4 regions of the Luteibacter mycovicinus genome follow, and region 4 is predicted to be linked to each of the others. Evidence: predicted binding sites of a transcription regulator. Region 4 holds the regulator's gene; each other region holds the start of a gene.
What was found. Region 4 encodes sigma-54, which starts transcription at its own class of promoters, with help from an activator protein. Its sites were predicted from a motif close to TGGCACGNGCNTTGC; they were not measured.
Positions count from the first base shown of each region.

Region 1: a site for sigma-54 is predicted at 3,899-3,913, ahead of flgB (flagellar basal body rod protein FlgB). Genes of this name have one in related genera too.
Region 2: a site for sigma-54 is predicted at 3,826-3,840, ahead of pgaA (poly-beta-1,6 N-acetyl-D-glucosamine export porin PgaA). Genes of this name have one in related genera too.
Region 3: a site for sigma-54 is predicted at 2,021-2,035, ahead of FA85_RS05115 (flagellar basal body-associated FliL family protein). Genes of this name have one in related genera too.

Region 1 covers NZ_JQNL01000001.1:1,152,075-1,157,772, forward strand. Annotated here, with positions in the region: gene flgG (flagellar basal-body rod protein FlgG) at 1-267, opposite strand, end outside; gene flgF (flagellar basal-body rod protein FlgF) at 330-1,070, opposite strand; gene flgE (flagellar hook protein FlgE) at 1,128-2,351, opposite strand; gene FA85_RS05230 (flagellar hook assembly protein FlgD) at 2,373-3,020, opposite strand; gene flgC (flagellar basal body rod protein FlgC) at 3,030-3,443, opposite strand; gene flgB (flagellar basal body rod protein FlgB) at 3,440-3,859, opposite strand; gene FA85_RS05245 (chemotaxis protein) at 4,033-4,950, opposite strand; gene FA85_RS05250 (methyl-accepting chemotaxis protein) at 5,107-5,698, shown strand, end outside.
Region 2 covers NZ_JQNL01000001.1:4,349,974-4,355,671, reverse strand. Annotated here, with positions in the region: gene FA85_RS19495 (winged helix-turn-helix transcriptional regulator) at 1-371, opposite strand, end outside; gene FA85_RS19490 (SDR family NAD(P)-dependent oxidoreductase) at 471-1,202, shown strand; gene FA85_RS19485 (low molecular weight protein-tyrosine-phosphatase) at 1,227-1,715, shown strand; gene FA85_RS19480 (fructosamine kinase family protein) at 1,712-2,572, shown strand; gene FA85_RS19475 (LysR family transcriptional regulator) at 2,588-3,469, opposite strand; gene pgaA (poly-beta-1,6 N-acetyl-D-glucosamine export porin PgaA) at 3,967-5,698, shown strand, end outside.
Region 3 covers NZ_JQNL01000001.1:1,128,743-1,134,440, forward strand. Annotated here, with positions in the region: gene fliN (flagellar motor switch protein FliN) at 1-205, opposite strand, end outside; gene fliM (flagellar motor switch protein FliM) at 416-1,438, opposite strand; gene FA85_RS05115 (flagellar basal body-associated FliL family protein) at 1,455-1,955, opposite strand; gene FA85_RS05120 (flagellar hook-length control protein FliK) at 2,156-3,349, opposite strand; gene fliJ (flagellar export protein FliJ) at 3,368-3,802, opposite strand; gene fliI (flagellar protein export ATPase FliI) at 3,802-5,163, opposite strand; gene FA85_RS05135 (FliH/SctL family protein) at 5,160-5,698, opposite strand, start outside.
Region 4 covers NZ_JQNL01000001.1:3,293,273-3,298,970, reverse strand. Annotated here, with positions in the region: gene FA85_RS14450 (KpsF/GutQ family sugar-phosphate isomerase) at 1-598, shown strand, start outside; gene FA85_RS14445 (KdsC family phosphatase) at 654-1,202, shown strand; gene lptC (LPS export ABC transporter periplasmic protein LptC) at 1,199-1,798, shown strand; gene lptA (lipopolysaccharide transport periplasmic protein LptA) at 1,761-2,360, shown strand; gene lptB (LPS export ABC transporter ATP-binding protein) at 2,365-3,084, shown strand; gene FA85_RS14425 (RNA polymerase factor sigma-54) at 3,207-4,694, shown strand; gene hpf (ribosome hibernation-promoting factor, HPF/YfiA family) at 4,817-5,170, shown strand; gene hprK (HPr(Ser) kinase/phosphatase) at 5,286-5,698, shown strand, end outside.

The DNA.
Region 1 (5,698 bases), 2.1 Mb from region 4:
GGTCTGCTGCACGCCGCCCTGCTCGAACATCTTCTGCGTGCCGACCACGCGGACGCCGGTACCCATCATGAAGCCGGTGGGCGACTGCGTCTGCTCGGTGGTCTGGGCGCCCGCCTGCCCACGGTTCTGGTAGGACAGGTCCTCGAACTCGGCGCGGGCGCGTTTGAAGCCCGTGGTGTTCGTGTTGGCCAGGTTGTTCGAGACGACGTCCATGCGCGTCTGCTGCGCATCGAGGCCGGTCTTGGCGATCCAGAGGGACGTGAACATCGTTGACTCCTGCGCGTTGGCGCTTTACGAGCCCGCGACGGTTTTGCGTCGCGCGGCGGTGGTTATCCCACCTGTAGCAATTTCGATGCCGACTGGGCGTTTTCGTCCGCGGCTTTGATCGAACGGACCTGCATTTCGAATTCGCGGGACAGCGAAATCATCTTCACGAGCACGTCGGAAGGGTTGACGTTGCTGGATTCCAGGGTGCCGTTGACCACTTTCACGTCCGCGTCGGCCGGCGCCTGGGATCCGTCTTTCATGTGCATCAGACCGTCGCTGGCATACGTCAGCTGGTCGTTGCCGGGGTTGACCAGCTTGATCCGGTCGGTGGTGGCCACGGTGGCCGGACTTTCACCCAGCGGAACGGTGGAAATCGTGCCGTCCTCGCCGATCTTCACGCTGGTCGACTGCGGGATCGTGATCGGACCGCCGCCGCCGAGCACGGCATTGCCGCGCATGTCCGTCAACAAACCGTCGGCGTCGACGCGCAGGTTACCGGCACGCGTGTAGCCCTCGGTGCCGTCGGGAGTCTGCACCGCGATCCAGCCGTCACCCTGCACGGAGATATCGAGGTCGTTGCCGGTATGCATCTGCTGACCGGACGTCGTGTCCCAGCCGGTCCCCTGCGCGACACCGTTGATACGCGTCTGCAGGCCGTCGCCCTGAACCGGCATGCTCTGAAACGCGGACAGCTCGGCCTTGAAGCCGGCCGTGTTGGCGTTGGCGAGGTTGTGTGCCACTTCGGCCTGCGCCCGCATGATCTGCGCGGCGCCGGTCATGGCGACATATACGGAACGGTCCATGGCTTCGGTCCTTAGCGGCCGGTCGCGGGTGCGGCCCGAGCCGCACCCGCGTCACGCTTAGTTGCGGATGTTGATGATCGTCTGGGTCAGCGTGTTGTCGGTCGAGATGACCTGCGCGTTGGCCTGGTAGTTACGCTGCGCCTTGATCATGTTGACCAGCTGGGCGGTGAGGTCGGCCGTGTTGGACGCCTCCAGCGAGCCGGCCTGCACCGTGCCGACCTCACCCGAGCCCGCCACGCCACGGATCGGCTGACCCGAATCCGTCGAGGCCACCCAGTTGGTGTCGTTCTGCTGGCGCAGACCCTGGTTGTTGGCGAACGTCGCGATGGCCAGCTGCCCCAGCGGCGTCGACACACCGTTGGTGTAGACCGCCGACACCGTGCCGTCCGTCGAGACGTCGATCTTGGAGAACTTACCGGCTGCAAAGCCGTCATTGGTCACGGCCGAGGTGGTGTACGAGTCGCCGAACTGGGTCACCTTGGTCATGTCGACCGTGAGGTTGATCGGCGCGGCGCCGGGGTTGGGCGACGCGGCACCGAAGTTGAGCTTGCCGTTGGCCGGCGTGGTGAGCGAGCCGCCCGAGCTGAACACCATCTGCTGAGCGGTACCCACCTGGGTGCCGTCCACCGTCATGTACGCGTTCCACGTATTGGGATTGGTCGCGTCCTTGGCGTAGTAGACGTTGGTGGTGTGCGTGGCACCCAGCGAGTCGTACGACTGGAAGGTCGACACGTAGTTGTAGCTCTGGTCGTTGGTCGGATCGAAGGCGACCGTCTTGGCCGTGTCCGACGAGGACAGGTTGGCGGTCAGGCCGATCGTGCCGCTGGCCTTGGCCGCGCTGGTGCCCGTGCTGATCTTCAGGTCCTTCAGGGCGCTGATGTCGAAGCCGCCGGTCGCGGTCGGCGGGTACACCTGCAGGTTCTGACCGGTCGCGTTGACGATGTTGCCGTTGTCGTCGGGGTGAAAGTTGCCGGCGCGCGAGTACGAATAACCCGAAGAATCACGCAAGGTGAAGAAGCCCGCGCCGCTGAGGGCGAAGTCGTAGGAGTTACCGGTCTGGGTGACATTGCCGTCGCCGAACTGCTGCGCGATGTTGGTCAGGCGGACGCCGCTGCCCGCCGCCGTGGCGGACAGGTTTTCACCGGCCACGGAATACACCTGCGAGAACTCGGCGCGCGAGCCCTTGAAGCCGACGGTGTTGACGTTGGCGATGTTGTTGGCGGTGACTTCCAGGTCGGAAGACGCCGCGTTGATGCCGCTGAGGGCGATATCGAAAGGCATGGGTGTGTTTCCTCGCTGGAATTACATGATTTGCGCGATCTGGCTCAGCAGGGCGCCGCCGTAGCCGGCCACCTGCACATAGGTTCCGTCCGTGCCCGAGGCACCGACGCCTTCCACCTTTCCGCGAACGAACGTATCGATCGCGTTGCCGCCGGAAGTAGCGGTCATCTGGTAGACACCGTCGGTCAGCTGCGTGCCGTCGTCGGATTTACCGTCCCAGGAAAACTTGGTGAGGCCCGCATCGGGCTGGCCCAGGGAAATCGTGCGAACGACGTTGCCGGAGGCGTCCTTGATCTGCACGTTGACGTAGGTGCCGGAAGTACCGACGTTGACGGCGCCATCCATCTCGCTGTTGGTCAGCTGTCCCGCGGTGGACGGCACGAGCACCTCCTGGCCGACCAGACTGGCGGCACGGACGAACTGATCGCCGGTGAGGTTGGTCGCCAGCGTGTCGAACGAGCTCTGCAGCTCCTGCGTCGCGGCCACCTGAGAAAACTGCGCCATCTGCGCCACCATCTGGGTGGAATCCATCGGCTTGGTCGGGTCCTGGTTGGTCATCTGGGTGACCATGAGTTTCAGGAAATCCGACTGGCTGAGGGTCTGTTCCTTCAGCTGGCTGCTGGAAGACGTCGAGGACGTGGAACTGGTAGTGCTGACGGAAGCGACCATGGGAGTGCCTTATTTGCCGAGGTCCAGCGTCTTCTGCATGAGCTGCTTGGCGCTGTTCATGACTTCGACGTTGTTCTGGTAGGAGCGCGACGCGGAGATCATGTTGACCAGCTCGTCGACCGGATTGACGTTGCTCGAATAGACGTAGCCGTTCGTGTCGGCGAGCGGATTGGCCGGCTCGTAACGCGACTGGATCGGTGCCTGGCTCTCGGTCACGCCGAGCGCGCGGACACCGCCGTTTTCCATCTGGCCGTCCACCTGCTGCTGCACGGCCGCGAAGGTCGGCTGCCTGGCGCGGTAGGCGGTGGCCTCGCTGCTGGACAGGCTGTCCGCGTTGGCCATGTTGCTGGCGGTGGTGTTCAGTCGCGCGGACTGCGCGGCCATGCCGGAACCGGCGACGTCGAAAATCTTCAGGAGACTCATGAGGCGGTCCCGGTGATGGCGAGGCGCATGGTGTGGATCTGCGCGTTGATGAAGCTGAGCGATGCCTGGTAATGGATCGCGTTGGCGGCGAACTGCGACTGCTCGACCTGGGTGTCGACGGTGTTGCCGTCCATGGTCGGCTGGGTCTCGGCGCGGTAGGCCAGCTTGTTGGCCTGGTCGAGCGCCACGGCGGGGTTGCCGCCGATGTGACCGTCTTCGGTCGACGCCATCTGCAAGGTGTGGCCATCGGTGGCCCCGGTCGCGGCGGTCATCGCTTTCTTGAAATCGAGGTCGCGGGCGAGGAAGCCCGGGGTGTCGGCGTTGGCGAGGTTGGATGAAATGACCTCGGCACGGCGCTGCCACAGGCCAAGGGCCTGGGCGTGTACGCCGAACAGCTTGTCGGATGAATCGATCATGGGCTCGTCCCCTCTCGTGACCTTGGCCCGAGGGGTTGAGCAAGAGCCGTGCCACGGCTGGGGACTAACGACGAAACGGCGCCGCAGCGCCGTTTGCAAGGTTTTGCGATGATCCCCAAGCCGCCAGCGCCGGAATTCCGACGCGCCTGCCGGGGTGCCGCGTCAGGGCGACGTCAGGCCGGGAGCAGCTCGAGCACCGCCGTGGCAAGCACGTCGGGCTGGAACTTGGCGATGAACCGGTCGGCGCCTACGCGCTCGACCATCGCCTCGTTGAACACACCGCTCAGCGAGCTGTGCAGCAGGACCTTGTGATGACGCAGGCCGGCCTCTTCACGGATGGCACGCGTCAACGCGTAACCGTCCATCAGCGGCATCTCGATATCGGACACGACCAGGGCGACCCGGTCGGCGACCGGACCCGCCGCGAGTTCGCGCAGCTTTTCAAGGCCTTCCTTGCCGTCTTTGGCCACGACACATTCCAGGTCCATCTTGCGGAACAGGTCGACGATCTGCGTGCGGGCGACCAGCGAGTCGTCCACCACGAGGACACGGCGACTGCCGGCGTGCTGGACATGGGCGGCCTGCTGCACGCGGTCGGACAGCTCCACCGCCCGGGGATCCACATGGGCCAGCACCTGCTCGACGTCGACCACGGCGAGCAGGTCGCCGTCGAGACGCGTCACGGCGTTGACCCGCGCCCCATAGCCGAGCGCCGGCGGCGGCGCGGCCATATTCGTGCCGTCGACGTGGACGATCCGATCCACGTCGGATACCAGGAAACCCTGCACGGAGCGGTTGAACTCGGTCACGATGAGGTGCGCGCTGTCCACGGTGGCCAGCGGCGGGTAGCCCATGGCGGCGGCCAGGTCGATCACGGGGATGGTGCTGCCCCGGTAGTCGAAGCTGCCCGACACCAGCGCGTGCATGCTGGGCATACGCTCCAGACGCGGCCGGCGGAGCACCTCACGTACCTTGAAGACATTGATGCCGAACGCCTGGCGGTCGCCGAGACGGAACAGCAGCATGGCCACGCGGTTGTGTCCCGCCAGGCGGGTAAAGGTTTCCACGGTGTCGAGCAACGGGCGGGCCATGTCGTGCCTGGGCATCTGCATAAGGTGTCGCGGAACGTATCGGCGCGGTCACCCATACCTTGAGGTACCCGACTGGCACACGGATTGCTTGGCTCAAGAACGACGGCTCCTGGACGATTACTAGGGGCGACCATCCGAACAAGCGAAAGCGAAATCATGACCCTCCTCTGGAGCCAGCACGTACGCCTTCTCGCCAGCGCCGCCGCCACCGGTGACGCCGCACGAGTCCGCGCCCTCTCCGCGCAGTACCCGGCGGCCGCCAGCGCCCTGGGCGCACTGCTCAAGCCTGCGGAGGCGCCGCGCACCGCACCGGCGACGACGATCCAGGCCATCGAGCAGCAAGGCATGGTCCTGACCAATGCGCAGGCGCTCGGCGTCAGCCTGCAGGAACTGGTCGGCAACCTCGAAGGCGCGCGCGATACCGCCGGTCGATTGACGGAAGCCAGCGCCAGGATCTCGACGGCGATCGACCATGCCCACGGCAGCGTCACCGGCATGGCTGAATCCGGCAGTCAGGGCCAGGCGACCGCGGGCGACCTCGACGGCCAGCTGCGCCTCCTGCGCAGCGCCCTCTCGGGCATGAGCCGCAACCACGCTCAGTTCTCCGAATATTTCACGGCGATCCGCAAGCTCACCGCGGCCGTGCAGGATATCGCCCATCAGACCAACCTCGTCGCGCTCAACGCCGCGATCGAAGCCGCGCGCGCCGGTGAAGCCGGTCGCGGTTTCGCCGTCGTCGCCGACGAAG
Region 2 (5,698 bases), 1.1 Mb from region 4:
TCGTCGTAGTCCGACTGCGCCTGCGCCATCGCCTGCCCGTGTCGGCTGGCCCAGATGCACAGCGCATCGAACGGATCCTTTAGCGTACGCCCCAGCGGGGTGATCGAGTACTCCACCGCGACGGGCGACAGCGGCAGCACGCGCCGCGCAACCAGACCGTTCCGCTCCAGCCGTCGCAGCGCTTCGGTCAGAGCCTTATGCGTGATCCCTTCCAGCCGGCGCAGCAGCTGATTGAATCGCACCGGGTTTTCACAGACCACGCTGAGGATCATCACCGACCACTTGTTGGCGATCTGGTCGAGGATCGGTTTGGTTTCGCGCACGTCGATCAGCGCGACTTCGTCGTCGGGGAGCGGAAGCCTGGGCGGCATGGAGATAACCTCGCGTATACCTACGCACTTCAAAGTGCATAATTGACCGTAGATATACGCCGTATACCATGATGCTTCAAGTCCTTCCGGAGCATCGTCATGTCGCAACTCAGTGGAAAAATCACCGTCGTTACCGGCGGTGGCAGCGGGATCGGGCTCGCCATCGCCCAGCGCTTCGTCAACGAAGGTGCCTATGTCTTCATCGTCGGCCGCCGCCAGGCGACACTCGATGACGCCATCGCCAGCCTCGGCGCCAACGCCGAAGCCGTGCAGGCCGACGTTACCGACGCCGTCCAGCTAGACCGTGTCTTCGCCACGGTCGTCGCCCGCAAGGGTCGCGTCGACACCCTCGTGGTCAACTCGGGCATCAGCGAATACAGCCTGGTCGACGACATCACCGAAGCGCACTTCGACGGCATCTTCGACCTCAACGTCCGTGCCGCGGCATTCACCGTGCAAAAAGCGGTGCCGCACATGCCCCCGGGCGGCACAATCGTGCTGATCGGGTCCATCGCGGATGCGATCGGCGTGTATGGCTACGGCACCTACGCCGCAAGCAAGGCGGCGCTGCGCTCGTATGCCCGCACCTGGACTGCCGAGCTGGTCAGCCGCGGCATCCGCGTCAACACGCTCAGCCCGGGCCCGGTCGACACCGAAATGATGGCTGCCGCTTCCGATGAGGTGCGCGAGACGCTGACCGCCCGCATACCCCTCGGCCGTATGGGCAGACCCGATGAGGTCGCCGCGGCGGCGTTGTTCCTGGCCTCGTCCGAGAGCAGCTTCATCGCGGGCGCGGAATTGTGCATCGACGGCGGCATGACACAGGTGTGACCGGTTTTGCTTTATGGTCATGGGATGACTTCCGACCTTAAAACCACGCCTTCCGTCCTTTTCATCTGCACCGGCAATATCTGCCGGTCGCCCACCGCCCATGCCCTGCTCATGCACAAGGCGGCCGAACTGGGCTGGGACGTCCGCGTCGACAGCGCGGCCGTCAGCGGTGAAGAGATCGGCAATCCGCCCGACTCGCGCGCGCTGACCGAGTTGCGTCGACGTGGCGTCGCCATGCCGACACATCGCGCGCGCCGCGTCACCGCCAGGGACTTCGAGGACTACGACCTGGTGCTGGGCATGACCGGGTCACACATCGACGCCCTCCGCCGTGTCGCACCCGACGCGGCGGACAAGGTCGGGCTGCTGATGGACTATGCGGACGGTCCGAAAGGCCTCGACGTGCCCGATCCGTGGTACGGCTCGGCGAAGGATTTCGTGCACGCGTTCGACATGATCGAGCGCGGCGTCGATGGCGTGATTCGTAAGCTCCGAGAGCCCGCCGCACGGTGACCGTTTCGGAACTCGACCATCTCGGGCAGCTCCTGGGCGAGCGCCCTGCCCGCCTGCATACGCTCTCCGGCGGCGACATCGCGCGCAGCGTTCGTGTCGAGCGGCAGGATGGCAGCCACGTCATGGCCAAGTTCCGTCGACCGGGACAAGTCGCGCTGACGCTCGAGGCGAGCATGCTCGATGACTTGCGTGCCGCGGGGCTCCCCGTGCCCGAGACGCTGGCGGTCGATGACGATGCACTCGTACTGGCGTGGGTCGACGATGGCGGCCGTGGCTTCGACGACGAGGTGCAGCGCGCCGCCGGTCGCGCTATCGCGACCATGCATGCGCAGCCCGTGGGCGATGAGTTCGGATATAGGCACGACACGGTGATGGGCAGCATCCCGCAACCGAATACGTTCGATCGCGACTGGATCGCGTTCTTTCGTGACCGGCGCCTGCTTTATATGGCGGGACTCGCGGACGACGCCGGTGAACTTCCTGCGGCGTTCCGCCATCGCATCGATGCCGTGGCCCGGCGTCTCGGCGAGTGGATCGATCCGGCGGTGCAACCGTCACTCGTGCATGGCGATCTGTGGGGAGGCAACATGCTCGCCACCGCCCAGGGCGGGGCATGCTTTATCGATCCGGCCATCTATCGCGGTGATGGTGAGGTCGACCTTGCGCTGGCGACGCTGTTCGGCAGTGTCGGGCCGGCCTTCTTCGAGGGGTATAACGAGATCCGGCCGCTCGAACGCGGATTCATGACGACGAGGCGGCACCTCTACCAGCTGTATCCGCTGTTGATGCATGTGCGCTTGTTCGGCGGCTCGTACCACGCCCCGCTCGACAGCACACTCGGAAAACTGGGCGTCTGACGATTCGCCCGGCCGTCAGCGACTCGACGCACCCAGGCGTTCGCGCAAATACGTCACCACCCGCATCGCCCTCATCGACAACGCCCACTCCGCTCGACGCACCAGCCAAAGCGTATCAACGACAGGATCGGCTCCACTCACCACCTGGATAGCCTCCTGCCGCGCAAACGCACGACGCGCATGCTCCGGAATCACCGTGAAGCCAAGTCCGCGCGCTACCGGCTCCAGAATCAGCCCGATCTGATTACTGAACCCTGCGACGGGAACACCCTTAAGACCACCGGCACCGGGAAATTGACGCGCCAGGAGCCGCGTCGCCATCGCCTGACCGTCGGGATGGTCAATGAAGCCAATCTGGACGAGATCCTTCCAACCCTTCACAGCGCGGTCGGCAGGAGCGACCAGTTCCAGCGCCTCAGTCGTAAACGGCTCGGCGGCCAGCGATTCGTCATCGGGCCGCAGCCTCATCAGACCGATTTCATAGCGGCTTTCCATCACCGCCGCGCGAACTTCGCTGTCCGGGGCAAAGCGATGGCGAATGACAAGCCCCGGATTCGCCTGCTGCAGATCCAGCAATAGCGGATACAGCGACAAGCCAATGCTTCCAGGCGTAATCAGACTGACCTCGCCCTCCAGCGCGTCGACATCCGACAGGCGCAGCTTCAGCGCCTTGTCGGCGCGGTCCACGTCACGGCAGTAGTCCAGTAGCGCGAGGCCGGCTGGCATCAGTTCGATGCTTCGGGGCCGGCGAATCACCAGGGGGCCCAGCCGGTCCTCGAGCTGACGGATGTGCTGGCTGATGGCGGCCTGGGTGACACCCAGTCGCTCGGCGACACGGGTAAAGTTACCGAGGTCGGCAAGCTGCCGGAAGCTCTCCAGCCATTGCGGTTGAATCATAAGATTCTCTTATCCGTGAGAGATTATTCGCGCGAGCGAACTTATGGTCATTATCGACCCTCACGCACAGGGCTGCTAGTCGTAATCGCCCGCGAAACGAGCCAGCCTGGAATAACGATAGTCCCCGCCTCCGCAAGGCGATCGAGGCGCCCATCCACCTGCACGGTCGCCCCGTACTGCCCACGCGATTCGGCAACCACCGGCGAAGCCGTGCGCATCCAAAACAGTCGTCGGGCCGTACTTCACGTCGCCGGTGACGGTCATCACGGTGTCGCGTCCGCTGACGTGTCCTCGAACATCGTGGACCTGAACGCGCGACGCCGAAGACCGGCTGATCCGGTACTTGATGCATCACTTGGCATGCAGCTTGCCTTTACCATGGCAGGCTGCGCCGGCGCGAACGGGATTCGGTGCCTCAAACGCTTACCGCCACTTGCCGGGAATGGACATTCGCAGTGGCTGATACAGGTCATGTTGGCAGGATGGGAATCAATTCGATGACACCGCCGCGCACCGCGCGCGTGCCCAGGGCACGCTTGTGCCTCGCACTGGCGCTGGCTCTGCACGGGCCTCTGGCGCTGGCCGCGGCGCCTTCCGAACGCGACGCTCTGATGGCGAAGGCACGCGACGAACGTAGCGCGGGGCACCGCGTCGACGCGCTGGCGCACTGCCAGGAGGTACTGGCCCGTTGGCCGGACGATCGCGAGGCACAGACGCTCAACGTCGCTTTATTGACGGAAATGGGCGCGACGACGCGCGCCAGGGAACTGGCGGCTCGCTTGCAGCCGCCCCAGAGCGTGGGCGATCGCGTTCATCTGGACGCCGATCACATCGCCCACGAGATCCGCTGGGCTAACGGCGAGCCCGCCGATCCGCGCGCACCCTACGCCGAGGCCGACCGCGCCGTGGCCGATGCCCGTCGCCTCGCGGACGATCCTCAGCTGGACGAGGGCCTGCGCCAGCGCGCGGAGCTGGATCTGCTGGTGGCGCTGGACCAGGCCGGTCGCGCGGACGAGGTGGTCACGCGTTACGACGCGCTTCGCCAGCGTAACGTCGCCCTGCCCGCTTACGTCGAGCGCGCCGTCGCCGATGCGCTGCTGGTCAGGCGCCGGCCGGCGGAAGCCGCAACCCTTTACGAAGACAGCATTGCCAAGGACCCGGGCCCCTATGGCGCCGCCGATTTCGAACCACGCATCGGCCTGATGTACGCCTATCTGGAATCCGGGCAGACGGACAAGGCCATCCGGACCATCGATGCGCTCGCCGCGAAAGAGCCGACATGGACGCGCGTGCCCGGTATCCGTGCGCCGATCCAGAACCAGCGCAAGGTCGATGCCGATCTCAACGCGGCCACGCTCCGCGAATACGTCGACATGCCGGCCGACGCGTACGACCGCCTTCTTCCGCTGTCGCGCGAGGCGCCCGCCAACTCGCAGATCCGTCGCGAGCTCGGCATGGTCGAGCTGGCCCGCGGCTGGCCACGCCGCGCGCAGGAAGACTTCAACATCGCCGGCACGCTCGACCGCCGCGATGTCGGCGCTTACATCGGTGAAGCCGATGCCGCGCGCGTGCTCAACGATTATGAAAGCGTGGACGAGGACCTGGGCGTCGCGCAGACCCTGGCCGACCGCAATGGGCGCGTCGCCCGCGCCGTGCAGTCGTGGAACCGCGAGCGCGGCTGGCAGTTCGATCTGAGCACCGAACAGGGCAAGGGCTCCAGCCCCGACTTCGGCGACCGCGACGCCACGACCCAGGCGTCGGCCGCGAGCCCGCTGATCGACGATCACTGGCGTGTGCTGGCACTGGCCCGTTATTCGACCGCCGACCTGCCCGAAGGCGACGTGCGTCGCTCACGCGTCGGCGTGGGCGTGATCGGCTATGCCCGTGGCCTCGAGGCTTATGTGCGAGCCCTTCCCGCCGCCGACCGTTATGTCGGCAAGACCGCCCTCGAGGCCGGCTTCGACTGGTCGATCACCGATCACTGGACCTGGGCGACCGATTACAGCACCGCGGGCGAAGACGCGCCGCTCCGTGGACAGTACTACGGCATTTCAGCAAAGACGCTGGATACCGCCGTCACCTGGAAGGCGAGCGAGCTGACCCAGGCGCGCCTGGGCCTGTCGCGCGACAACTTCAGCGACGACAACAAGCGCACGTCATGGACCGCCTCGCTGACCCAGCGACTGCACACCGCTCCCAATCTGGCGCTGGACGGCGGCATCGAACTGG
Region 3 (5,698 bases), 2.2 Mb from region 4:
CACCGGCGGCGCGGTCGAGCTCGACGACGGAGCCCTGGTTGAGCTGCAGCAGGTTGCGGATGCTGATCCTGGTCCGGCCCACTTCCATGGCCATGGTGACCGGCACATCGAGAATGACGTCGAGGTTGACCTCGCTGCCGAGCCCCATGGTCCGGGCCAGGGCGGCATCGGTGCCTTCGATATTGTCGAGCGTGGATTCGTTCATGTCCGTTCCAGAGTGTCGTTACCGGGTTACGGGAGCTATGAAGCAATCCGCGTGCCACGCTGTCGAAACGCTGGAGACTGTAAATTTACCGTGTTTTTTCAGTGCTTTGAACGACGCTTTCCGGTCACGTCTCGCGCCCGGAAAGTGACGCTCGGCGGAAACCTGACGCTCGACGGCAGTTAGTCACCGAGCCGGTCCATTGACGGCACTTCACGCCAGTACGGGCATCGGCTCCGTCGTGGTCACCGGCATCGCCCTGCCCTCGCCGCGCTTGCGCATCAGCGAATCGAACTGCACCGCCTTGTTGCCTCCGGAGTTGGCCATGCGGCCCCGGAAAATAGGCACGTCTTCGGCAAAGACCGTTGCCGTTTCGGGCAGGCTGATCGGGATGATGTCGCCCTTGCGCAGGTGCAGGAAGTCGCCGATGGTCAGGCGCGCCTCGGCCAGCATCGAGGTGATCTCCACTTCCGCATCGAGAATTTCCTCGTGCAGATTCTGGATCCAGCGCTCATCGCGCTCGGCCCGGTCGCTCTGCACACCGGCATCGAGCAGTTCACGGATCGGCTCGACCATCGAATACGGCAGCGTGAGATGGACTTCACCGCCGCCGCCGTCGAGCTCGATATGGAAGCGCGACACCACCACCGTCTCGGTCGGGCTGACGATGTTGGCGAACTGCGGGTTGATCTCGGAATTGAGGAACTCGAACTGCATCTTGAGGACCGGCGCCCATGCTTCCGCCATGGCCGAAAAGGCCTCCGCCAGCACGATCTGGATCACGCGGTTCTCGGTCGGCGTGAAGTCGCGGCCCTCGATACGCGCGTGGTACCGGCCGTCACCACCGAAGAAGTTGTCGATCACCGTGAACACCAGGCGCGGCTCGAACACCATCAGCGCGGTACCGCGCAGCGGCTTGATGCGAATGAGGTTGAGATTGCTCGGCACCGCCAGCGAGTGAACGTACTCGTTGAACTTGGTCATCTTCACGCCAAGCACCGACACTTCGCAGGACTTGCGCAGCACGTTGAACAGGTTGGCGCGGAAATACCGGGCGAAACGGTCGTTGACCATCTCCAGCGTGGGCAAACGCCCGCGCACGATACGGTCCTGCTGGGTGAAATCGTAGTCGTGCACACCGCCCGGTGGCGGCAGCTCGACCTCGGTTTCGACGGCACCGCCTTCCACACCCGCGAGCAGGGCGTCGATTTCTTCCTGGGTGAGAATGTCGCTCATGGCTGCGGGTGTCCCGTCACTGCATGATGAAGCTGGTGAAATAGACCGCGTCCACCCCGGGGCGACCGATCTTTTCCTTCAGCACGCGCTGAATCTCGGCGAGCGCGGCGGCCTGCAGCTTCTGCTTGCCCTTGACGTCGGACAGGGACTTCACGTCCTGCGCGGAGAACAGCATCAGCAAGGCATTGCGGATCTCGGGATCGGCTTCCTTCGCCGCGGCGATCGCCTCCGGGTCGTGAGACATGACGTTCACACCGACCTGAAGGAAACGCAGCGCCGCCTCATCCTGGAAATTGACCACGAAGGCCGGATCCAGCTGCAGATAAACCGCCGGTTTGGCCTTGGCCGCCGCGGCGGCATCGGCCGCACTCGTCTTGCCGTGGCCGCCCTTCATCAGAAACCAGCCGCCCGCACCGCCCGCCGCCAGCACGATGACCGCGCCGATGATCAGCAACTTGCCCTTGCCCTTCTTCTTTGCGGGAGCGCCTTCGGGCGCGTCCATCTGTGCTGCGGCCATGCGTGAAAAACCTCTGTGATGCGAATGCGATGTCGTCGTTGCCCGATGGGCTCACGGGTATTGTTGCAAGCGACGTGCCATCTGCGTACATGTAGCGCGATGCGCATCCCGCCTCGCGTCGCGCCGTCGTCGCCCCGAATACGCATTGTCGCCGCGACGACGAATTGACGCGCGCCAATTCGTCGTCACCCAATCGATCGTCAGGCCACTTCGTCGACCAGACCGCGGGATACGCGCGAGGTCGCCAGGGTGACCGTCGCGCCCTGTGCATCGTCCGCGCCACCCTGCCCCGCGCCGCCGTTGCCGGCATGCCCGTCGTCCTGCCCGGTCTGGCGCTGACCCACGTCGGTCTGGCCGAGCGACAGGCCGTGATGCGCCAGCATGGTGTCGAGCTGCGAGAGCGTCTGCTGGACGGCATGCACCGCTGCCGGGTGCTGCGCCATGATCGCGACATTGACCTTGCCGCCGTCGACATTCACGCGGACGTCCATGCTGCCCAGCTCTTCGGGGTGCAACTTGATCCGCGCTTCCTTGACGTCACCACCGCCCATCCAGGCGATCTGCTCGCCCAGTTCCTGGGCGAACTGCGGCGAGGTGGCGGCCTGTGTGGCCTGTACCTGCAAGGCCGCGCCGTCCACCGGTGCCAGACCGGGCGTATGGGTCAGCGGCATCGGGCTGGTCGTCGGATCGGAAGGCGACGCGGCGTCCTCCTTTCCCGTGCCCACGGTCACCGTGCGCGCGGCCAGCAGCGCAGCCAGCGGGGATCCGGCGGCCGTCGACGCGGTCGCATCGGCAAGGGCACCGGCGCCCTCGGTCGACGCCAGCATCGCACCCTTGCCGTCGCCACCCGTCACGGCGGCAGCGGCAGCGTTCGGCAGACCCATGGCCAACGCGCCAGCGCTGAGATCGCCCGTCTTTCCGGCGACGCCCTTCAGGGCACCCAGCGTCTTCGACGCCAGTTCGGTCACCTTGGGCGGTACGCCGATCAGGGCGAGCATCGTGCTGGCAATGGACGTGTCGTCGTTGTCGGACGTGTCGTCCTTCTTCGCGTCATCCTGATTGGCGGTCTTATCCGCTTTCGTACTCGCGACCTTGCCGTCATCGGCTTTGGCAGACGTCGTGCTCTTGTCGTCGCGCTCATCGGCACTGTCGTCCTTCGCCTTACGCGTGTCGGACGGTGCGTTGCCGCGGCTGCTGGCATGGGCGTCAGCCGCATGCGGCCTGACCGTGCCGCCGGCGTCGGTGTGCGCCTGGGCGTGCGCGCTGTCGAGCACCGCGTCGAAGCGCTTCGACGGGGTCGTGTCGTCGTTCGCCCTGGCCGTCGCGTTCGACGCGGACGTGGGTGCCTGGCTGACCGGGCGGGCGAGGTTGAGGGCGACAGTGGCGTTATTCATGCGGTGCTTCCGGTGAGATCATGCCGAGCCCCTGGGGTTACGGCGGTACTGCGAGCGCTCGTCGGCCTGTTCCTGCTCCCGACGATCCTGTGACTTACGTTCCTGGTCGCGATACCTGGTGGTCACCGACTCGAGCGCCTTGGCACGGCCGCGGGCCTCCGCCCACGACTGGCGCGCTCGTTCGAGCCCCTGCTCACGACGCTGGACTTCGCTCATCTGCTGCACGATGGCCATGTCGATCTTCTGCAGGAACTGCTGCCGGTTGAGCAACGCGCTGACGCCGATGCCATCGGGCATCGCCGCGTACTCGTTGCGATAGCGACGCAGCTCGGCCAGCTGCTGTTCGCTCTCGGCAAGCGTCCGCTGATGCGTGGCGAGCGCACGCGTCGCGTCCTCCGCCTTCTCCGCGGCGATATCGACAACGGGTTGCAGGCGGTCGGCACGCGAGGCCATCAGTTAGTCCTCGCGACATCGACGAGGCCGGCTTCCGCATCGGCCAGATCCACCGGCACATCGGTTTCCTGCTGCAGGAAGGCCGAAAGACGCGGATACAAGGCAATCGCCTCGTCCGTACGCGGATCGCTACCCTTCTGGTACGCCCCCACCGCGATGAGGTCGCGCTGCTGGCGATACGCCGAATACACCTGGCGGAAGCGCTGGGCGGAACGCATGTGATCCTTGCTGACGACCGCCGGCATGACGCGGCTGATCGACGCTTCGATGTCGATCGCCGGGTAATGACCGGCTTCCGCCATGTCGCGCGACAAGACGATATGACCGTCGAGAATGGCGCGCGCGGAGTCGGCGATCGGATCGTGGCGGTAATCGTCGCCTTCGGTGAGCACGGTGTAGAACGCCGTGATCGAGCCGCGACCTTCCGCGTCGTTGCCCGCGCGCTCCACCAGCGCCGGCAACATCGCGAATACGGACGGCGGATAACCCTTGGTGGCCGGCGGTTCGCCGATCGCGAGCGCGATCTCGCGCTGCGCCTGGGCATAACGGGTGAGCGAATCCATCAGCAGCAGGACGCGCTTGCCCTGGTCGCGAAAATGCTCGGCCACGGCGGTCGCGACCTGAGCGCCGCGCAGGCGACTGAGCGGCGGCGCGTCCGCGGGGGCGGCGACGACCACCGCGCGACGGCGACCTTCCTCGCCCAGCGTATGGTCGACAAATTCCTTTACTTCGCGGCCTCGTTCGCCAATCAGACCGACCACGACGACGTCGGCGTCGGTGAAACGGGTCATCATGCCCATCAGCGTCGACTTGCCGACGCCGGAACCGGCGAACAGGCCGATACGCTGGCCGCGACCGACGGTCAACAACGAATTGATCGCACGCACGCCGACATCGAGCGGCGTATCGATCGGCTGGCGCAGCATCGGGTTGATCGGGTCGCGGCGCAGCGGTACCCGTTCGCGCGCCAGCAACGGACCCTGACCGTCGAGCGGGACGCCGTCGGGGCCGATGACACGACCGAGCAGCGAATCACCGACGGGAATGCCCGACACGGCGGCCACTGGCGTGACGCGCGCATTGGGCAGCACACCGTGCATTTCACCGGTGGGCATCAGCAGAAGCCGGCCATCGGAAAAACCGACCACTTCCGTTTCGAGCTGTTTGCCGTTCGCCGAGGTCACCATGCAGCGGGCACCGACCGGCGCTTCGCAGCCGACGGCCTCGAGCGTAAGGCCGACGACGCGGCGAAGCTTGCCTTCGGCCTGCATCGGGCTGACGCCCTCGGCGCTTGCGCGCTGCGCCGCCAGCGATTGACGCCAGTGCGCGACGCGTCCGGCGGTATGCGATTCGGCGTTCATGCCGGTTCGTCCAGCGCATCGGCTTCCGCCTCTTCGACACGGCCTTCCAGCACGCTGTCGATCACCGCGGCCAGTCGCGTCCGGAGGCGCGCGTCCAGGCGCGAGTGCTCGCTCTCCAGGCGCACGTCACCGCGCTCGAGCGCGGCGTCGTCGACGATCGAACCCTCGTGATCGACCGACGACCGGTGCTCACGCACGATCGCCGCATCCGCCGGGTTGAGGTGAATCTTCAGCTGACGGCTGCCAGCCGGCAGCACGTCGACGGCCTGACGAACCACGTCGACGATCTTTTCGGGGCGCGTCGCGATCTCATATCCCAGCACGCGCTCGGCGATGACGGTGGCGAGCACGGCGAGATCACCGGCCACGTCGGCGTCGAGATCCGCGAACGGGCGCTCCACGGCGGCGAACAAGGCGTCGAGACGCGCGACCTGTGCATCCAGTTCGCGCTTCGCCATCGCACGACCTTCGCTCAGGCCGGCATGGAAACCCTCTTCGCGAGCCTGGCGCTCGATCGCTTCGATCTCGGCCACGG
Region 4 (5,698 bases):
CCCGAAGTCCTCGCTGGCACGTCAGGCGGAGGTCAACATCGACGCCAACGTGCCATCGGAGGCCTGTCCGCACGGACTGGCGCCGACCTCCAGCACGACCGCGGCGCTGGTCATGGGGGACGCGCTCGCCGTCGCCCTCCTCGAGGCCCGTGGTTTCACCTCGGACGACTTCGCCCGCTCGCATCCGGCCGGCAGCCTGGGGCGCCGCCTGTTGCTGCATATCGCCGATGTCATGCACACGGGTGACGACGTGCCGCGCATCGGCGTGGAAGCGTCCGTCAGCGAAGCCCTCGTCGAGATGACCCGCAAGCACCTGGGCATGACCGCCGTCGTGGACGGCGAAGGACGTCTGCTGGGTGTCTTCACCGACGGCGATCTTCGTCGCGCCCTCGACGACGACGATGTCGATCTGCGCAACGCCACCGTCGGCCAGCTGATGACCCGCGGCCCCAAGACCATCGGCTCGGACAAGCTGGCCGTCGAAGCCGCCCAGCTGATGGAAAAACACCAGATCAACGCGCTGCTGGTCACCGACCCCTCCGGCCAGGTGGTCGGCGCGCTCAACATCCACGACCTGCTCCGCGCCCGCGTCGTCTGACGACCCGGTCCCGGCGCGCCTCGAGCGCGCCCTTTTCGTCCCCATATCGATGCCCATGGCCTACACCCACTACACCGACATCCCCGCCGATATCGCCGAACGCGCCGCCCGCGTGCGCGTCGTCGTCTTCGACGTGGATGGCACCCTGACGGACGGCCGCCTCTGGTACGCCGAGGACGGCCGCGAGACCAAGGTGTTCCATGTGCATGACGGTCTGGGCCTGAAACGCCTTCAGGAAAACGGCATCAAGGTCGCGATCATCACGGCGCGGATCAGTCATCCGGTGTCGCTGCGCGCCGAAGAACTGGGTATTCCTCACGTCTATCAGGGCCAGAAGGACAAACGGGCCTGCCTGACCGCCCTGCTCGACGCCCTCCGCCTTACGCCGGACCAGGCCGCTTTTGTCGGCGACGATCTGCCGGACCTGCCGGCCATGGGTATCGCCGGTCTGGCCGTCGCCGTGGCCAATGCCCACCCCTGGGTGGCCGAGCGCGCCCATTGGCGCACCCGGCTGTCCGGCGGCTACGGCGCCGCCCGCGAGGTCGCCGACATGATTCTCGCCGCCCAGGGCAAGGCCGAAGCCGAACGGGACCGCTGGCTGTGAGCGCCTTCAATCTGCTCAAGGACCGCAGTACCGGCGGTATCGCCGGCATGCTCCTGGTCGCGCTGGGCGCCAGCGTACTGCTCTACTACTGGGTCGCGCCGGAGAAGAAGCTGCAGGACTTCGTCGGTCCGCCGCGCTCGGGCTACGTTCTGACCAACTTCGACCTCGACTCCTACAACGAACAGGGCAAGCTGGCCTTCACGCTCATCGCGCCACATCTGGAGCGCCGAGAGGGTGACGATTCGCTGTACATCAATGCGCCCGATTTCGTGCTGCCATCGACCAAGGAAGTCGACGTGCCGCCGTGGAAGGGGCATTCGCAGTACGGCTGGGTCAACAAGGACGGCAGCATGCTGAAGCTGCAGGGCAAGGTGCACATGGACCGCGTAGCCTTCGCGCAGACGCCGCCGGCCAGCATCGACACCTCCGAGGTCACCGCGTGGCCCAAGCGGAACTACCTGGAGACCGCCGAAGCGGCCCGTATCGTCCAGGGAACCTCTACAATGAACGGCGTTGGCATGCGCGCCAATCTCGATACCAAGCACCTGGAGCTTCTCGATGCAGTCCACACCACGTATCTGCCGCCCAAGCGCTAACGCGCTGCTTGCGCTGCTTGGCCTGGCGCTCGTGGCCAGCCTGTCGGCCGCCGCCAAGCAGTCCGATCGCAACCAGCCGGCCGACGTCGTCTCCAAGTCGTTCGATGGCTCCCAGCAGCCCAACGGCAAGGTGATCTGGACGGGAAGCGTCGTCCTGACCCAGGGCACCCTGAAGATCACCGGCAGCAAGGCGACGGGTTATTTCGACGCCGACAGCCAGCTCAACCGGGTGGTCGTCGACGGCAGCCCCGCCACCATCCATCAGCTGGACGACTGCGATCAGCCCATGGACGGCAAGGCTTCCAACATCGACTACAAGATCGACAAGGACTTTGCCGTGCTGACCGGCGGTGCCCATGTCAACCAGCCGGCGAAGGGCAGTGCCGATGGCGACAAGCTCACCTATAACACCCAGAACAGCACGATGACGGGCGAAAGCAACGGTCCCGCACCCGTACACATGACCTTCCAGCCGAAGAGCACCACGCCGGGCGCACCCGCCAAGGCGGCCGGCGCCTGCCCCACTCCGGCGGCTGCGGCCGCACCTGCCAGGAAGCCCTGACCCGATGCTTTCAGCCCAAGGCCTGCAGAAGCGCTTCCGCGCACGCAAGGTAGTCCGTGACTTCGCCTTCTCCATCCGCGAAGGTGAGGTCGTCGGCCTTCTCGGCCCCAACGGCGCCGGCAAGACGACCTGCTTCTACATGGTGGTCGGGCTGATCCAGGCCGACGCGGGCGTAATCAAGCTCGATCAGCAGGACATCACCGGCCTGCCCATGCACGCGCGCGCCAAGCTCGGCATCGGATATCTGCCGCAGGAAGCCTCGGTCTTCCGCCGCCTCAGCGTGTCGGACAACATCATGGCGGTGCTCGAACTGCGCGACGGCATGACGCAGAAGCAGCGCGACGACGAACTCGACAGCCTGCTCGACGAACTGAAGATCGCGCACATCGCCGATCAGAAGGGCATCAGCCTGTCCGGCGGCGAGCGTCGCCGCGTCGAGATCGCCCGGGCGCTGGCGGCACGCCCGCGCTACATGCTGCTCGATGAGCCGTTCGCCGGCGTCGATCCCATCTCGGTGGGCGAGATCCAGCGCATCGTTCGACACCTCAAGGAACGCGGCATCGGGGTGCTGATCACCGATCACAACGTCCGGGAAACGCTCGGTATCTGCGACCGCGCATACATCCTCAACGACGGCGAAGTGCTTTCTCGCGGCACTCCTCAGCACATCCTCGCCGATGAGAAGGTGCGCGAGGTGTATCTGGGTCGTGAATTCCGCATCTAGAGCGCGTCACCGGCCGTCCGGACCGACGCGCGAATCCGGCCGGAAGAGCTAGCCGACCCGACCGCTGGTTTGTGGAGGCCGCAAGGGGTTACGATGGATTCGACACCTCACGCATCGAAGGCATGAAACCCGGACTTCAGTTTCGTCTGCATCAGCAGCTCACGCTGACGCCGCAGCTACAGCAGGCCATTCGGCTGCTCCAGCTGTCGCAGCTGGAGCTCGAAGCGGAACTCCGCCAGATCGCGGAGAGCAACCCGCTGCTTGAGTTTGCCGAAGATGCGGAGTCCGACGCGGATGCCGAAGGCGACGCCGCCGACGAGAACGGTTTCGACGCCGAGTTCCCCTCCCGCCAGGAGCTCCCGGCCAAGTCCTCGAAGGAGGACGAGTCCACCGCCACCCCGTCCGAAGAACTCGCCCCCGAGTGGGACGACGATCGCTTCCACGGCGAGGCGGGTGACTACGCCGGCGCCCCATCGCGTGCCAACGGTGGTGACGAAGACGGTTTCGAGCCGCAGAACGCCGCGCCGGAAAGCCTCCAGCAGCACCTGGAGTGGCAGCTCAATCTCTCCCAGTTCTCCCCACGCGACCACGCGATCGCCACCGCGATCATCCACGCGCTGGACGAGGACGGTTACCTGCGCGACGGAGTCGAGGCGGTGGAAGTCGCGCTGCCCGCCGAACTGCGGGCCAGTGCCGAGGAGATCGAAGCGGTACGCCAGCGCGTGCAGCGGTTCGATCCCACCGGCATCGCCAGCCTCGATCTGCGCGACTGTCTGCTCTGCCAGCTCTCGCAGTTTTCGACCGAAACACCGTTCCGCGACCTGGCGATCCGTATCGTCCTTGAAGAGCTGGAGCTCCTCGCGCGAAACGACAGCGTCAAGATCGCCCGTCGGCTCAAGGCCGCCGAGAACGAGGTGGCCAGCGCCGCGGCGCTGATCCGCAGCCTCGATCCGCGCCCGGGCGCCGCGCTGGATGCCACGCCCGTCGAATATGTCGCGCCTGATGTGTACGCGCGGCGGGAAGCGGGGCGCTGGACGGTCAGCCTCAACCCCGACGCGCAGCCCCGGCTCGGCCTGAACCAGCATTACTGCAACCTCATCGCCCGCGCACGCGGCGACGACGCCACCTGGATGAAAGGCCAGCTGCAGGAAGCCCGCTGGTTGCTGAAAAGCCTGCAGTCGCGCGCCGAAACCCTGACCAAGGTCGCGGAAGTCATTGTCCGCCGCCAGAGCGCCTTCCTCGATTACGGCCCCGAGGCCATGCATCCGCTGGTGTTGCGTGAGGTCGCCGAAGAAGTCGGCATGCACGAATCGACGATTTCACGGGTCACCACCCGGAAATACATGCACACGCCGCGCGGCACCTTCGAACTCAAGCATTTCTTTTCCAGTGGCGTGGCGACCGAAGACGGCGGCAGCGCATCCGCCACCGCCATCCAGGCCATGTTGCGCAAGCTGATCACGGGCGAGGACGCACGCCGCCCCTTGTCCGACCAGGCGCTTGCCGAGGAGCTCCATCGACGCGGAATTCAGGTCGCACGCCGTACGGTGGCCAAGTACCGTGAAGCGATGCGAATTCCCAGCTCCAGCGAACGCGTTCGCGCAGGTTGAGAAACATCGGGGGGAACCCCGGCGGAGGTCCACGGTCTCATCAGTTCAGGCTTGAGGAGCGGCAACCCCGCCGTTCCGATCTCGTCGCCATAAGGCGACACCCTCAGCAAGAAGGAGGCGTCATGCAAATCCAGATCAGCGGCCAGCACGTCCATATCACCCCCGCTCTGCGCGAGCGCGTGGAACAGCAAATCGGCCGCTTCGAACGCCTTTTCGACAATATCAAAGCCCTCGACGTGGTTCTTTCCGTCGATAAGAACGAGCACAAGGCCGGAGGCACCCTGCACTGTGCCGGCACCCGGCTCCATGGCGAAGGCGTGGCCCGCCTGGAAGACGACAACAAGGGCGACACGCTTTATTCCGCCATCGACGCCATGATCGGCAAACTCGCCGACCAGCTTCGCAAGCACAAAGAGAAGCTCAAGGATCATCACAACGCTGAAGGCCGCGACGCGCGCGTCGCCAGCACCGACTGACGAGAGCGCCCGGCGGCCGCTCGCGCGCGCCGCCGGGCCTCCTCCCGCGTGTTGATGGCACAATAGCCCAGCCGGCGCCCTCGCGCCGGCTTCGCTATCTAAAGGGATCACCCGCGTGGATCGGCTCACCGCCAGACAACTCTTCGACGGCGTCTACGAACGTATGGCGCTTCGCTGGGCCGCCGGCATGCGCGGCGAGGCCCGCGTGCTCGAGCCCAATGCCAAGCAGAGCCGCCGTCCTTCGCTGGTCGGTTACCTCAACGTGATCTACCCGAACAAGGTGCAGATCATCGGCACGGAGGAGCTCAACTACCTCGACGGCCTCGAATCGCGCCAGCGCTGGGAGGTCATCCACAAGATCGCCGCCTATCAGCCGGCCGCGCTGATCGTCACGAAAGACCAGTCGATCCCCTCCGATCTGCGCGAAGTCGCGGAAGAAACCGACACGCCGTTGTGGCAGAGCACCAAGCGCGGGCACGAGCTGCTCACGTATCTGCAGTACCACCTGGCGCGCACGCTCGCACCCCG